Regions from separate parts of the Rhodoplanes azumiensis genome, predicted to be linked through region 1. Evidence: riboswitches for the same ligand, from Rfam matches in the RefSeq annotation. Region 1 holds a riboswitch; each other region holds the start of a gene.

Region 1 (5,310 bases):
CGGTCCGTCCGGCGTCGGGACTGGACCGTCCGGAGGCGGGATCGACCCGGCCGAGGCGGGGGCGACCCCGGCCGGGCCGACTGCGCCGACGACCGCCGCGGCGGCAAAAGCCGCAAAGGCGCCTAACTTCAGCGCCTCACGGCGCGTCGTCCGCCGCATCAGAACCTCGCCTGCAGGCCGACCAGCATCTCGCGGCCCGGCATCGAGGTGCCGCAGCCGCCGTTCTGCCACTTCGGATCGGCGATGCAGGGCGTCTGGTCGAGCGCGAGGAAGATCGGGTTCTCGTTCACGTCGAACAGGTTGTTGACGGTGGCGAAGAGCTTCACGCTGGCCGAGAGGGCGATCTCGCCGCGCAAGTTCCACACCCAGAACGGATCCTTGCGGTAGACCGTGGTGTTGCGCACCTGGCCCGGGATCAGGAGATACTCCTCGCTGGCGTACCACATCGGCCCGCGCAACACGCCGGTGATCTGGACCAGCCAGTCGTTCCACGGCCCGCCGGTCTGGCCGAAGCGGGTGCCGACCGCCGCTTGGTACTGGTACATGCGGGTCGCCTTGTCGGTGCCGGCCGCGGCGGTCGCGCCCTCGTCGCGCATCTCGAAATTGTAGGCGCCGTTCGCCCACAGGCTCCAGCGCCACGTCCCGGGATCGCGGTCGAGCACCTTGAACATGTCGGCGTCGGCCTGCAGCTCGATGCCGCGCACGACGATGTCGCCCGGGTTGTTGATGTAGTCCGACGTGTTGGCGACGCCGGTGCGCGACTTGGTCGTGATCCGGTTCGAGATGGTGTTCTGGAACAGCGCCAGATCGACCCGCCAGCCACTCCGCATGAAGGTGGTGCCGACTTCGTACTGCTCGGCCGTCTCGGGCGTCAGATCCGGATTACCGAAGATGCGGCCGCCGCCGACGGCCGTGAAGTCGGCCGCGAGCTCCGTGGCGGTCGGCGCCCGGAAGCCCGTGGAGGTGCCGATGCGCCACGACCACCAGTCCAGCATCTTCCAGGTCGCGCCGGCCGAGTAGGTTGTCGCCTGATAATCCGCGGTGCGGCTGCGCTGCGCGGCGAGATTGGGGGTCGGATCGAGCGAGGTCTGCCCGTAGGTCTGGCGCACGCCGCCGCGCACCACGACGCGGTCGTCGAAGAGCTTCTGGGAGTCCTCGGTGTAGAACGCCCACACGGCCTCGGTCTGATTGTAGTCGTAGGGCGCGATCTGGCCCTGCGAGGCGATCGGGCTGCCGGGCAGATAGACGCGGGTGCGGTCGGAGCGCAGCCAGCTGTTCTCCCAGTCGAGGCCGAAAATCAGCTCGTTGCCGCTCCACGGGGTGACGCGCGGCACGAAGCGGGTGCCGACGATGTCGAGATGGCGCTCGTTGCGGTCGCTCGACGTGCCTTTCACCGGGGTGCTGCCGCTGGCGATGGTCGGCGACGCCCACTTGAAGACGTCGACGTCGGACACCGCGTAGGTCTGCAGCATCCAGCGCGCCCAGCCGTCCGGCACCTTGCCGTCCCAAACGACGTCGAGCGAGCGGTTCCAGCGATCGTCCCGCGAGAAGATGTTGGCGGTCGAGCCGCGGAAGCCGGCGTCGTAGATGCCGTCGGTCCGGATCGCGATGTCGAGGCGCTGGTTCGGATCGATCTGCAGGCCGAAGGCGCCGGACGCGCCGGCGCGCTGCCAGGACGTGTTCAGCTCTTTGGCGCCGCCGCCGACCCGGTAATTGTCGCTCTTGCCGCCGGAGAGTCCGACATACCAGTCGACCTCCTTGTAGACGCCGCCGTTCTGCGCCTTGCCGCGCAGCTGGCCGAACGAGCCGCCGCTGACCTCGAGCAGTGTGCCGGGCGCGGTGCGGCCGGTCTTCATGATGATGTTGATGACGCCACCGATGTTCTGGCTGCCGTAGAGCACCGAGGCGGGGCCGCGCACCACCTCGATGCGCTCGACGTCGTTGGAGGAGAGCTTGGAGAGATTGGCCGTGCCGGCGCGCCGGCCGTTGATCAGCACCAGCACCTGGCCCTTGAAGTCGCGCCCCTGGCCGTCGCTCGCCGCACCGCGGATGTTGATCGAGGTCTGGGCCGGGCTCCACTCGCTGAAGAAGCCGACGGCGTTCTCGGCGAGCAGATCCGTCACCGAGCGCGCGGCCGAGGTCTTGATCCTCTCCTGATCGATCACCTGGATGGTCTCGGGGATCTGCTCGCGCGGCTCCGGCCGGCCGGTCGCGGTGACGACCAGCTCGTCGAGGGCGACGTTCTGGGCCTGTGCCGTTTCGGCGATGGCGAGCGACAGCGCGGCGCCGGCGAGGCCCACCCGGGCGGCGAGGCCGGCCGTGCCGGCGCGACGAACGAACGCGGTCATGCGACCCTCCACACCAGCACGGCCGAAACTTTTTCCACTTCGAGGCGTGGCCCGTCCGGCCCGTGGATGAGCTGCGCGTCGAGATGGTCGAGCAGCGCTGGACGTCTCGGATCATCAGGTGGGAAGCCGAGGCGGTCGGCCAGATGGGTCGCGATCGCGCCGAGATCGTCGACCGGCAGGGCGAACGTCCATGCCACCTCGTCGATCACGTCGGGTCGGTCTTCCGAGGCGAGTCCGGCCAGCACCTTGTCGATGCCCGGCGTCGTGTCCTCGCCGTGCCAGTCCGGCGGCAGGCAGGCAGCGAGGCAGAGGCCGCGCGGACCACGCTGGGCCGGCACGATCCAGACGATCGTGCGACGCGCCCAGGCGCGGCAGCGCGCGAGGAACGCGGCCGGCGTCGTCATCGGGGCCGGGATGTTGGCGGCCAGCACGGTGTCGAAACCGCATCGGGCCAGGGCGGCGTCCTGCCAGTCGCAGCCGTGGACCACCGGGCCGTCGTCGAGTGCGGCGAGCCGGGCGCGCATCACGGGCGCCGGTTCGACCGCCGTCCACGCGGCGGCAGGATCGCGCAGCGCACCGCCGAGCTGGCCGCCGCCGGCGCCGATGTCGAGGAGATCGCCGATCGTCGGCACATGGCGGCGGACGACCGGGGCGACCTTCGCGACGTAGTCGGAGGCGTCGATGCCGGCCGCGTAGAGGCCGAGGGGGTCGATGGGTATGTGGGTCTCGTCGGCAGAGCGATAATGCGGGCAGGGGGCGGATGAGGTCGACGGCGTCGCGTCGGTGTGGGGCTCGGCGGCCGTGCAGGACGGCGCCGCCGGCGGACAGCAGGCATGGCCGAGGCGGGTGCGCAGCCGCGGACCGGCCCCCCGCGAGGCCGGCGACAATCCGAAGCTCCGTGTCATGATGGTCCCCACCACGGCCCTGCGCGTCGATGCGTGGCCAAGCGCGATATGAGATGTAATAACATTACATATTGCGGGAGTGTCAACCACGGAGCCGGGGCGTCGCGCGCGGCGGGCGACGGGAGGGCGGCCGGGCGACACCTCGGCTGGCGGGGAGAGACGGGGCGGGAGAGACAAACGACGAGAGATCGCGCCGGGATGCGGCGCGTGAGGTCGGGCGGGCACGAGAATCACCTCGCGGCGGGTCGTGGCACGTCACCGCGACGAGGTCGGTCCGACCGTGCGAGGCACGTCCGGCTCGGCCACCCTCGGCACACCCCGACCGACGGCTCCGCGTGTGACCACGGCTGACGGCAGGTCTCCTGGCTCGCGGGTCGCCGCCTTCCGTCGCCTTCCCGGGTGCGAGAGCCCCAGTGGACCAATGACGAAAGACTCGCCGCTCACAGTTGCGGGGGCAGCCACGGCATCCGGCCTGCGCCGTCACCGTGTTCCCTTTTGATCCCGTGAGGGAACCGTCGCCGGCAGGGTAGAGGCCGGCTAATCCGGCTGTCAATTCGGGCGGGTGCTTTCTCCCCATGTGTGGCAGACCCGGCACGGGGCGCCCCGCATTGACGGCCCGCGCGGCGCGCCCGTATCAGTCCGCCGACCGGGCCGCGTCTCGCCGAGACGGCGGGTCCGAAAGACCGAGGACGCGACGGTGAGTCTCCACGCGCTCGAAACAGTGTCGTCCGAGGCGCCCGCCCGCTGGCTGGCGCTGGTCGGCATCGGCGAGGACGGCGTCGACGGCTTGACCGAGGCGGCGAAGGCGCTGGTGCGCTCGGCCGCCCTGGTGGTCGGCGGCGACCGACATCTGGCGCTCGCCGCCGAGCTGATCAACGGGCGAAAGCTCGCTTGGCCGCGACCGATGACGCTGGCGTTTCCCGAGATCGTCGCGCACCGCGGGCGCCCCGTCGTCGTGCTGGCGAGCGGCGACCCGTTCCATTACGGCGTCGGCCGCATGCTGGCCGGGATCGTCGCGCCGGAGGAGATTCTGAGTCTGCCGCAGCCGTCGAGCTTCAGCCTCGCGGCGTCACGGCTCGCCTGGTCGCTGCCCGATCTCACGCCGGTGACGCTGCACGGCCGGCCGCTGGAGACGATCATCCGCCACCTTCAGCCGGGTGTGAAAATTCTCGCGCTGTCCTGGGACGAGACGACACCGAGAAAGCTCGCGGATCTGCTGGTGGCGCGCGGCCTGGGCGACAGCCGGATCCATGTGCTGGAGGCGCTCGGCGGGCCGCGCGAGACCGTGCGGCACGCGCCGGCGGCCAGCTTCGATCTGGAAACCATCGACCCGCTCAACCTGATCGGCCTCGAGGTGATCGCCGGGCCGGACGCGACCGTCCTGCCGCTCGCGCCGGGGCTCGACGACGCGCTGTTCGAGAGCGACGGCCAGCTCACCAAGCGCGACATCCGGGCCGTGACGCTCGCCGCGCTGGCGCCGCGCCAGGGCGAGCTTCTGTGGGACGTCGGGCTCGGCGCCGGCTCGGTCGCGATCGAATGGCTGCTGCGGCATCCTGCCATGAAGGCGATCGGCATCGAGGAGCGCCCCGAGCGGGCAGCGCGGGCGGCCCGCAACGCCGCGGCGCTCGGCACGCCGGACCTGCGCATCGTCGAGGGGCGGGCGCCGGAGGCGCTGAGCGGCCTGCCGGTGCCCGACGCCGTGTTCGTCGGCGGCGGCTTTTCCGACGACGGCGTGTTCGACACGGTGTGGTCGGCCCTGAAGCCGGGCGGGCGGCTGGTCGTCAACGCCGTGGCGCTGGAGACCGAGGCGCGGCTGTTCGCCCTGCATGCGCAGCACGGCGGCGAGCTCCTGCGCCTCCAGGTGGCGCGCGCCGAGCCGGTCGGCACCATGACGGGCTGGCGGCCGGCCATGCCGGTCACCCAATGGCGGGTGAGGAAGCCGTGACGGTCGCCGGCGTGGGATTTCGCAAGGGGACTTCGGCCGCCGACATCGTGCAGGCCGTGCAGCTCGCCACCAAGGCCTACGGCGTCGATATCGGCAGCTTGACCGCGCTGGC
Region 2 (5,310 bases), on a different contig from region 1:
GCGCACGGCGATCGGACGGGTGACGTTGAAGAACCCGCTGATCGCCGGATCGGCCGAGCACCTGATCGAGCCGGAGGGGGTGCGCCGCGCGCTCTCCGCCGGGGTCGGCGCCGTGGTGGTGAAGTCCACCAACGAGTCGCAGGCGGCGCGCCGCCAGCTCCAATGCGCCGAGTACATGGTCCTCGACGACCATTGGCGGCCGCTCCCCTGGACCAAGGACGCGCCGGCGCACGCCTACATCGCCTGCCGGTCCGGCCTGTCGCCGCTCTCCTTCGAGGTGTGGCTCGAGCAGACCGCGATGCTGGACCGCGAGGCGAGGGCGGTCGACTCTTATGCGGTGGCGAGCCTGATCCTCGCCGATCTCCACGCCTGCGTCGCCATGGCCCGGCAGGTCGAAGCGGCGGGCCTGCGGGTGCTCGAGCTGAACATCGGCACGCCCTATGCGAGCCAGGCGCCCGGCGCAGTCGCGACCGAGCTCGATCCGGCCCGCATCACCACGATCGTCACGGCCGTGCGGGCCGCCGTGACGATCCCGCTGTGGATCAAGATCACGGGCCAGAGCGAGCGCGTCCCGGAGCTCGCGGCGGCCGCCCTCGCGGCCGGCGGCGAGGCCGTGGTGATGGCCGGCCGGTCGCTCGGCCTGATTCCGGACGTCGAGACGTTCGAGCCGATGCTCGGCACCACGCTTGGCGTCGGCGGGCACTGGAACCTGCCGCTCACCTGCCAGTGGCTGGCGCTCTCCCGCGCGAAGCTCGGACCGCAGGCGCCGCTGATCGGCACCAACGGGGCGCAGAGCGGGCTCGACATCGCGCGCATGATGCTGGCCGGCGCCAGCGCCGTGGCGATGTCGTCCGCCGTGATGCTGCGCGGCTTCGAGGTTCTTTCCGAATCGCTCGCCGAATTCGCCGCATATCTGGACCGCAAGGACGTGAGTGCGCGTGATCTGATCGGGCGTTCCGCCGACAGCCGCAAGACGTTCGCCGAGATGCCGCTGCGGGCCGACAACTGGCGCCGCTACGTGCCGGCGTGACGAGTCCAACGGTCCGCCGGCGACGTGATCAGATCGCCAGCGCGAGCGCGACGGCGCCGAGCAGCGCCGCGGTCCCGCCGAAAGCCACCCGGAACAGCACGAGGGCGCGGCGGATGTCGGCCGGCGTCGCCTCGGCGCGGCCGTCGCCCATCCAGGCAGCCTCCACGCGCGCGCCGCCGTAGACGCGCGGGCCGGCGAGCCGCAGGCCGAGCGCGCCCGCCATCGCCGCCTCGGGCCAGCCGGCGTTCGGCGAGGTGTGCCGGCCGGCGTCGCGGCGCAGCGCGGTCCACGCCCTGCGCCAGGAGGCGCCCGGCACGACGAATGCGGCCCCGACCAGCATCAGCCCGGTCAGGCGCGAGGCCGGCAGGTTGACGAGATCGTCGAGCCGCGCCGCCGCCCAGCCGAAGGCGCGGTGCCGTGCGGTCTTGTGGCCGATCATCGAGTCGGCCGTGTTGATCGCCTTGTAGGCCAGCATGCCGGGCAGTCCGGCGGCCAGGAACCAGAAGGCCGGCGCCGTCACGCCGTCGGAAGCGTTCTCCGCCAGGCTCTCGATGGCGGCGCGACATACCGCGGCCTCGTCGAGCGTCGCCGGATCGCGCCCGACGATTTTTGCGACCTCGCGGCGGCCGCCCGAGAGACCTTCGGAGTCGAGGGCGTCGGCGACCGCCCGCACGTGACGGTCGAGACTGCCGGCGGCGATCAGCACCGCGACCGCGATCACGGCGATCACCAGGCCGACCGGCCGGGTCGCCGCGGCGAGCCCGCCGAGCCCGGCGCCGGCCGTGATCGTGACGGCGAGCAGAACCAGGACCGTGAGAACGCCGGCCCCGCGCCGCACCGCGTCGGGCCAGGCCGGCCGGTTGAGCGTCTGGTCGAGCCGCGCGATCAGCGCGCCGATCCACGACACCGGATGGCCGATCGCCTTGAACACGACAGCCGGATAGGCGACCCACGCCTCCAGCACGGCGGCGACAACGAGAACGAGGAGGCGGTCGTGAACGTCGAGCATCGCGGCATCCGGGGCCGCGCAGCCGCGGCGGTCATTGCGGGCGCGGCATACACCGGTCTTCGGCGAAGGTCACGGGAGGCCCTGTCTCACCTCTCCCCGCGCGCGGGGAGAGGTCGACATCTGCGCCTGTGGCGCAGATGTCGGGTGAGGGGGCGTCGCCGCGAGTCCGGGCTCACGCGAGTCTCTGCTTTGCGGAGGCGCCCCCTCACCCGACTCGCCGCTGCGCGGCGAGCCACCCTCTCCCCGCCTGCGGGGAGAGGGAACGAACCACGCGGCTCCCCGTCCTTGTGCCCGAATGCCCGCCGTGGTTTAACGCCGATGTCGTCGGTGCCTCCACCCGGAGGTGAAACGGGAACACGGTAAGGACGCCCTCCGATCCGAGAGTGTCCGAAACCGCGGCTGCCCCCGCAACTGTGAGCGGAGCTCCTCGTCCGAACGCCACTGGCCGCAGCGGCCGGGAAGGCGGACGAAATCCGATCCGCGAGCCAGGAGACCGGCCGGCGACAGGCACGTTCGGTCGACGGTGGGTCGACGGAGGATTTCCCTTGAAGCTGTCCGACGCGGCCCGCACCGCCGTCGCCGACCCGCTCGCGGAGCGGGACCGCGCCCGCGACATTGCACGAGACAATTCGGCACGCGACGATTCGGCAGGCGATGATTCGGCACGCGACGCATCGCGCCGCCGTGCGTCGGTGATCCTCGCGCTTTTCGCGCTCGTCGTCGTGCTGGTGCTGCTGTCGCTCGGCCTCGGCTCGGTGCGGCTGTCGCCCGCCGAGGTCGCGACCGCGTTGTTCGGCGGCGGCAGCGAGGAGAGCCGCATCATCGTCCAGGAGATCCGGCTGCCGCGGGCGATCCTCGGCGTCGCGGTCGGCGCCGTGCTGGGTCTCGCCGGCGCCGCCCTGCAGGGACTGCTGCGCAACCCGCTCGCCGCGCCGGAGCTGTTCGGCGCGCCCCAGGCGGCGGCTTTCGGGGCCGTGCTGGTGATCGCCACCGGGCTCGCCGACGTGCTCTCCTTCGCGCTGCCGCTCGCCGCCATCGCGGCCGCCTTCGTCTCGGTGTTCGTGCTGCTGGCCGTCGCCGGCCGCAATGCGAGCCTGCTGCTGCTGATCCTCGCCGGGCTCGCGCTCTCGGCGCTGGCCGGGGCCGGCACGGCGCTGACCATGAATCTCGCGAAAAATCCGTTCGCGGCGCTGGAGATCACGTTCTGGCTGCTCGGCTCGCTGGAGGATCGCAGCCAGCGACACGTGGCGCTGGCGCTGCCCTTCGTGCTCGCCGGCGGCGCGCTGCTGCTGTCGCAGCGCCATGCGTTCCGGGTGCTGAGCCTCGGCGAGGAGACGGCCGCGAGCCTCGGCGTCGACGTCGCCCGCACGCGGCTTCTCGTGATTCTCGGCGTCGCGCTCGGGGTCGGCGGCTCGGTCGCCGTGTCGGGCACGATCGGCTTCATCGGCCTCGTCGGGCCGCATCTCGCCCGCCCGCTGGTCGGCCCGGATCCGGCCCGCCTGCTGGTGCCGAGCGCGCTGCTCGGCGCCGCGCTGCTCACCGCCGCCGACATCGCGGTGCGGCTGCTGCCGGCCACCACCAGCGTGCGGGTCGGCGTGCTCACTGCGCTGATCGGCGTGCCGTTCTTCCTGTGGCTGATCGTGCGGGAGCGCCGTTCGCTCGGCGGAGGCGTGTCGTGACCGCCCCCTATCTGGCCGCCGAGGAGCTGACCGTCGCGGTCGGCGGACGCGACGTGATCGCGGGCGTCTCTCTGACGGCTTCGCGCGGACAGCTGATCGCGCTGGTCGGCCCCAACGGCGCCGGCAAGACGACGCTGCTTCGCGCGCTCGCCGGCCTTCTGCCGTCACGCGGCGGTCTGACGGTCGGCGGCGAGGCCGTGACGTCGTTGGCGCCGCGCGAACGCGCGAAGCGATTCGCGTATCTGCCGCAGGGGCATGTGGTGCACTGGCCGCTGCCGGTGCGCGACGTCGTCGCGCTCGGACGTTATCCGCACGGCGCCGTCGATCCGGCGCGGCTGTCGCGCGGCGACGCCGAGGCGGTGGCGCGCGCCATGCGGATCGCCGATCTCGATGCGCTCGCCGACCGCCCCGTCACCGAATTGTCCGGCGGCGAGAAGAGCCGCGTCGCGCTCGCCCGCATGCTGGCCGTCGAGGCGCCCGTGGTGCTGGCCGACGAGCCGGTCGCCTCGCTCGATCCCTATTATCAGCTCGAGGTGCTTGGCCTCCTGCAACGCACGGCGCGCGCCGGCGCGCTCGTCGTCGTCGTGACGCACGATCTCGGCCTCGCGGCGCGCTTCGCCGATCGCGTGCTGGTGCTCGCCGCCGGCCGCCTGGTGATCGACGGCACGCCCGAGGAGGCGCTCGGCGAAGACCCGCTCGCCGAGGTGTTCCGCATCACCGCCTGGCGCGGCGGCGCCGCCGACCAGCCCGTCGTGGTGCCATGGTCGGCGGTGTGATGCTGCTGCTCGGACATCGGCGTATGTCGTCGTGGCTTTCCCCCCACCCCCGACCCCTCCCCGACAATCGCAAGGGCGAATGGGGGGAGGGGAGTCGATTCATCTCGACGGTCATCGGGCAAGGCGCCTCGGGCTCCCCTCCCCCCGCGAGCGAAGCTCGTGGCGGGGAGGGGGCGGGGGTGGGGGGCCTGCAGCGTTTCCGCGGCTGTTTGCGCATGTTGCTCGGCGCAATCGCTGCGACAGTCGCCGTCATCCTCACGTTCGCTTCCGCGACGTCCGATCCTCCGAAAAAAATCGTCTCGCTCAATCTCTGCACGGATCAGCTTCTGCTCAGCCTCGCCGATCCTGATCAGATCGCCGGCCTGAGCCCCTATGCGCGTGATCCGACGCTCTCCTGGGCGGCTGCCGAGGCGGTGCGGTTTCCGGTGATGTCGGGCGGGGCCGAGGACGCGATGATGCTGAAGCCCGATCTCGTCGTCGCCGGCCGCTTCGAGCGCCGCGCGACCCGCGAGCTGCTGGCACGCCGCGGCCTGAGGGTCGCCGACTTCGACGTCGTCCGCTCGATCGACGAGGCGAAGCGGCAGATCGCCCGCATGGGCGCGATCGTCGGCCATCCGGAGCGGGCGGAGGCGCGCATCGCGGCGATCGACGCGGCGGTGGCGCGGCTGCGTGCGGTCGCGACGCGAAAAGGGCGGCGCGTGCTCGCGGTGTCGCGCCGCGGCTGGATTCCCGGCGCCGACAGTCTCACGAGCTCGCTCTTGGCCGCTGCCGGTCTCGTCAACGCCGCATCCGAGATGGGCATCGCGACCGGCGGCT
Region 3 (5,310 bases), on a different contig from region 1:
GCCAAGCGCTTCGCCAAGGTGGGCGGCGAGATGATCTCGCTCGCCGCGGTCGAGACGATCGCGTTCGACCTGTGGCCGGACGCCCTGCACGCCGTCGCGACCGTCCCGGATGCCCGCAAGGGCGAGAAGCTGATCATGGTGACGACCCAGAAGGGCGCGACCCGCTCCGACTTCATCGCCTTCGCGAGGTCACGCGGCGCCTCCGAGATGTTAATTCCGGCCGAGTTCGTCCATGTCGAGAAGATGCCGCTGCTCGGCTCCGGCAAGGTCGACAACCTGACGGTCGTCCAGATGGTGCGCGACCGCGCCAAGCTGGAGGGCGCGGCGTAGCGGCACGCCGGCGCCTCCCGAGACCCTCTCCCTGAGGGAGAGGGTCGGGCGTCCGCGAAGCGGACGACCGGGGTGAGGGTTTACGGCGCCATTTGGCTGGCCTCGGCACCCCCTCACTCGGACTTCGCGCCTTCGGCGCGACCCCCGACCTCTCCCCGCTGGGGAGAGGTGAACCTGTCGGCTGCATGAAGCGTGACGACGGCCTTTTAAAAATTCGCCCCGACACGCAGCACGAAGGTGCGGCCCGGCTGCGGATAGGCGTTGTAGACGCCGTACTTGCTGCCGAAGCCGTCCGGATAGGGGCTGGCGACGGCGTAGTCGAAATAATCCGCGTTCAGCAGGTTCTGCACCGCGACCGACCAGAAATAGCGGTCCCATTCGCCGGCGATCTTGGCGTCGAGGATCGTGTAGGTCGGCGTCATCGGCTGGAGGTTGCGGCTGTCGTTGTCCATGCGGCGCGAGCCGACGAAGCGAACGTCGCCGGTGAACACCAGGCGGTTGTCGAGGATGTTCCACACGACGCCGACGCCCGCGGTGTTGCGCGCGACGAGCGGCACGTCGTTGCCGGCATAGACGCCCTCACGGAACACGGCGCGCGTATAGGCATAGCTGCCCTTGAGCCGCACCGTGTCGGAGACCCGCATGGTCGCCAGCGCCTCGGAGCCGTAGCGCCGGGTCGGATCGAGATTCACGTTGGTGGTGGTGAACGGCGAGTAGAAGATCTCGTCGTTCAGATACATGTCGTAGATGCTCCATTGCAGGGCCATCGGGCCGGCCGTCACCTTCACGCCCGCCTCCCAGTCGCGCGACGTCTGGGTCTTGAGCGCGAAGTTGCTCGGCGTACCCCAGGGCGCGCTGCCGATGCGCTCGTCGACATTCGGCACCCGGAAGCTCTGGGCGGTGCGGCCGAACAACGTGAGCTGCTGATTGAACCGGTGCTCGATGCCGATATGCCAGGCCCGGTTGGTCTGGGTGTCGTCGAGCGGGTTCGCCTGCACGACAGTCGGGAAGCCGAAGTAGAGATAGCCGGGCGCCGCCGCGTTCACGGCGTCGCGCGCCGACAGCGAGGTCCGCTGCACGCGGCCGCCGACCGACACGTCGGTGGTCGAGAACAGCGTGACCGTGTTCATCGTGTAGGCGGCGAGCGAGGTCTGGTCGAGGTCGTACTGATGCAGCGGTGCCGCGCCTTCCATCAGGGCGCGCGGCGACGAATAGTCGGTGTGATAGACGTCGACGCCGGTGAGCGACTTCAGCGGCAGGCCGAACACCGTCGTGTCGACCTTCAGGCGCGGCGTCACCGACGAGGTGACGAGCGAGGACTCGAAATAGGACGTGTCGTAGGCGGAACCGATCTGCCGCCGGCAGCCGGTGTCGAAGACCCCCGTGAAGGTGTCGAGGCAGGAGGGGAAATAGGCCGCCTGCTGCTTGCGGACGCGCACGCCGCCGTCGAGGATCAGCTCGGCTCCCGGCGTCATGTCATAGGTCATGCCCGTGGTCGCGGTCGCCTGCTGCTGGTTGGCGAAGTCCCACGGTGTGTTGGTGCCGCGGCGGTCGCCGGCGAGCTGATTGAGCCCGAGCGTCGGGTCGACGCGGCGCCCGGCCGGCAGGCCGAGCACCTGGTCGCTCGCCGTCGTGTTGAGATAGACGCTGCCCCAGTCGCGGGTGTAGCGGTAATCGGCGCCGGCGTTGGTCTGGTGATACCGGCCGTTGTCGCGATAGCCGTCGGAGCGCACCGCGTTGGCGTAGAGGGCGATCGCGTGCGGCCCGCTCGACGCGAAGGCGGTGCCGCGCCCCTCGACCTGGTCGAACGAGCCCCAGGCGACCTCGGCGCGGGCGCCGTTGGGCCGCCCCGTCGCCTTCTTGGTGACGATGTTGATGACGCCGCCGACGGCACCGTCGCCGTACAGCACGCCGCCGGAGTTGCCGCGCGTCACCTCGATGCGCTCGACCGCGTTGATCGGCACCGAGCCCCAGTCGAAGGTCTGCAGGTCGGGCAGGTCGACGCGGCGTCCGTCGATCAGGATCAGGGTGTTCTGGGCGCCCGTGGCGCCGAAGCCTCGGATGTCGACCGTGGCACGCGCCCCGTTGACGCCGCCGTACAGGTTCGAGACCTGGATGCCGGGCTCGCGTGCCAAGATGCCCGGGATCGTCTGCTCCGGCGAGCGCTCGATCTCCTCGGCCGTGATCACGGTCGTCGACGCGCCCGTGATTCCGAGCGCGCTGCCGGTGCCGCCGAGCCGGGTCGCGGTGACATAGAGGTCGGGGAGCGTCGTCTCGGGCGCCGTCGCCTGCTGGGCTCGCGCCGTGCCTGCGAGCAGCATCGCGGTGCCGCCGAGCAGAATCGCGAGGCCGGCGGCGCGGGCCGCCCTACCGCCGTTTGGATGGTCGTGGGTCATTCCTGTCGTCCTTCGCGAAGGGGTCATGCGGTTGGGGTTGCATGAGCCGACGCGAAAGACGCCCGTCCGGCCACCATGGCCGATCGGTGCCTGAACGCTTCACGAGACGAAGCGTCACGAGACGAACGCGCATCGCGGTCCCCGCGCCGGTCACGGTGTCACCGCTGCGAAAGACCGCTCCGTATGGGGCTTCCCGCCCACCGGTTGGGTGACTGTGCGGGCAGGTCTCCTGGCTCGCGGGTCGTCGCTGCATCCGGCCTTCCCGGTCTCCCAGTGGCCATCACGGATGCGGCTCGCCGCTCACAGTTGCGGGTCCAGCCACGGCTTCGCGATCCTCGCGGATGCGCGTTCCGTGTTCCCTCTTTCCTCCCGGCGGTCGCCCGCCGGGAACCAGCACGCGTGCACTTTCGGGCGCACGCCGCCCGAACGTCAATGGTGCATGACACGACCCGATCGCATTAGGCGCAGGAGTGTTGCACGCCGCCCACACCCGTTGGTCACTCCGGGCGCACCGACGGTGCAATCCCGGAAACCGACCACGATCTCGGTGCATGCCCCCGGATTCCGGGTTCGCGCGCTGAAGCGCGCCCTCGGAACGACCTGACGGCGCGCGGTGGACCGCGGCTCACTCCTCCTCGGCGTCCGTCCTGGTCTCCGCCAGGAGCCAGCCGAGATAGGTCTGATCGACGCTCTCGATCGGCAGCACCAGGATGGCCGGCGTCGCGTAGGAGTGGCGCGCCTTGACGGCCGCCCGCACCGCCTCGGCGCGCGACGCCCGGGTCTTGATCAGCATCACCACCTCCTCGCCGCGCGCGATCGCGCCCTCCCAGCGATAGAGCGAGACCATCCCGGGCAGGATGTTGACGCAGGCGGCGAGCCGCGCCTCGACCAGCGCGCGTCCGGTCTCCTCCGCCTCGACAAGCCCCGGAAAGGTCGTATAGACGAACACCACCCGTTCCATCGCCACTCCTTCGCGTCGGCGGCGGTGCGGCGCCGGTATCGCACGAACCGCCGAACGATCCGCCGCACGATCCGCCGCACGAGCCGCGCATGACCCATCTGCCCGCCGAGATCGAGCGGATCGCCTTCGTGGCGAGCCAGACGCCCGAGGCGACGGCCGCCCTGAATCGGCTCGTCCAGCGCTACGGCAATGTCGATCCGCACGAGGCCGACGTCATCGTCGCGCTCGGCGGCGACGGCCTGATGCTCAAGACCCTGCACGTCTTCATGAGCACCGGCAAGCCGATCTACGGGATGCATCGCGGCACCGTCGGCTTCCTGATGAACGAGTATCACGAGCACGGGCTGAAGGAGCGCCTGCACGACGCCGAGGCGACCGTGATCCACCCTCTCGTGATGCGCGCCCTCGACGTCGACGGCATCGGCCACGAGTACCGTGCCATCAACGAGGTGTCGCTGTTCCGCCAGACCTATCAGGCGGCCCGCCTCGACGTCATCGTCGACGGCAAGACGCGGCTGCGCGAGCTCACCGCCGACGGCATCATGGTGGCGACGCCGGCCGGCTCGACGGCCTACAATCTGTCGACCGGCGGCCCGATCATCCCGATCGGCTCGCCGCTCCTCGCGCTCACCCCGATCAGCCCGTTTCGGCCGCGGCGCTGGCGCGGCGCGCTGCTGCCCGACACCGCCGTGGTGACCATCGAGGTGCTCGAGGCGGACAAGCGCCCGGTCGCCGCCGTCGCCGACCACGACGAGGTGCGCTCGGTCAAGCACGTCGACATCCGGATGGACCACGCGGTCGAGATGCTGATGCTGTTCGACCCCGGCCACAATCTCGACGAGCGCATCTTGCGCGAGCAGTTCAGCCACTGAGGCGATGTGGCCGGTCGTTCCGCGGCGCACCACCCGGATCGGCGCGTCGCGCCGTCCGGGCGCGGGCTCCGGTGCGACTCCGGAATGACGCGCCCTGATCGTGACACGCGAGGCATCCGCCCGCCCGATTAACCTAAACCCTTCCTTAAAGCTTCGCGGGCAGGATCGAGCCTGATCTTTCGGGCATCGTGTCAGTCTCGCGTGAGCCATGGTCCGCATCGACTTCAACCGGCTGCGGTTTCTTCTGATCGACGACAACGCGCACATGCGTCGCATCCTGCGCACGCTGCTGCACGGGTTCGGATCGCGCGAGGTGTACGAGGCGGAGGACGGCGCCGCCGGGCTCGAGGCGTTCACGCATAACATCCCGGACATCGTGATCACCGACTGGGCGATGCCGATCTTCGACGGGCTCGAGCTCACCCAGATGATCCGCCAGCCGGGTGCCAACGCCAACCCGTTCGTGCCGATCATCATGCTGACCGGCCACTCCGAGAAGAAGCGCGTGATGGCCGCGCGGGACTGCGGCGTGACGGAATTTCTGGTCAAGCCGATCTCGGCCAACGCGCTCTATCAGCGCATCTTGACCGTGGTCGTGAATCCGCGTCCCTTCATCAAGACCAAGACCTTCTTCGGCCCCGACCGGCGGCGCCTGGTGAACCCGAACTATGTCGGCGTCGAGCGCCGCAAGGGCACGGCGAAGGCGGAGATCATCCCGCAGCAGGCGCTGCTGGAGCGGGTGAAGATCACC

The links. A riboswitch is a leader RNA that binds a small molecule or an ion and turns the genes downstream of it on or off. The one in region 1 is predicted to bind cobalamin.
Region 2: linked by a shared signal. The riboswitch ahead of ACFSOX_RS17775 (FecCD family ABC transporter permease) and the one ahead of ACFSOX_RS00695 (methyltransferase domain-containing protein) in region 1 are both predicted to bind cobalamin.
Region 3: linked by a shared signal. The riboswitch ahead of ACFSOX_RS11960 (TonB-dependent receptor) and the one ahead of ACFSOX_RS00695 (methyltransferase domain-containing protein) in region 1 are both predicted to bind cobalamin.

The regions. Positions count from the first base shown of each region.
Region 1 covers NZ_JBHUIW010000001.1:149,701-155,010, forward strand. Annotated here, with positions in the region: gene ACFSOX_RS00690 (TonB-dependent receptor) at 159-2,348, opposite strand; gene ACFSOX_RS00695 (methyltransferase domain-containing protein) at 2,345-3,253, opposite strand; cobalamin riboswitch at 3,589-3,785, opposite strand; gene cbiE (precorrin-6y C5,15-methyltransferase (decarboxylating) subunit CbiE) at 3,951-5,198, shown strand; gene ACFSOX_RS00705 (cobalamin biosynthesis protein) at 5,177-5,310, shown strand, end outside.
Region 2 covers NZ_JBHUIW010000022.1:84,804-90,113, reverse strand. Annotated here, with positions in the region: gene ACFSOX_RS17785 (beta/alpha barrel domain-containing protein) at 1-1,030, shown strand, start outside; gene cbiB (adenosylcobinamide-phosphate synthase CbiB) at 1,059-2,039, opposite strand; cobalamin riboswitch at 2,348-2,555, shown strand; gene ACFSOX_RS17775 (FecCD family ABC transporter permease) at 2,732-3,718, shown strand; gene ACFSOX_RS17770 (ABC transporter ATP-binding protein) at 3,715-4,494, shown strand; gene ACFSOX_RS17765 (ABC transporter substrate-binding protein) at 4,710-5,310, shown strand, end outside.
Region 3 covers NZ_JBHUIW010000012.1:65,563-70,872, forward strand. Annotated here, with positions in the region: gene ACFSOX_RS11955 (acyl-[ACP]--phospholipid O-acyltransferase) at 1-330, shown strand, start outside; gene ACFSOX_RS11960 (TonB-dependent receptor) at 537-2,726, opposite strand; cobalamin riboswitch at 2,929-3,136, opposite strand; gene cutA (divalent-cation tolerance protein CutA) at 3,352-3,687, opposite strand; gene ACFSOX_RS11970 (NAD kinase) at 3,777-4,559, shown strand; gene ACFSOX_RS11975 (response regulator) at 4,768-5,310, shown strand, end outside.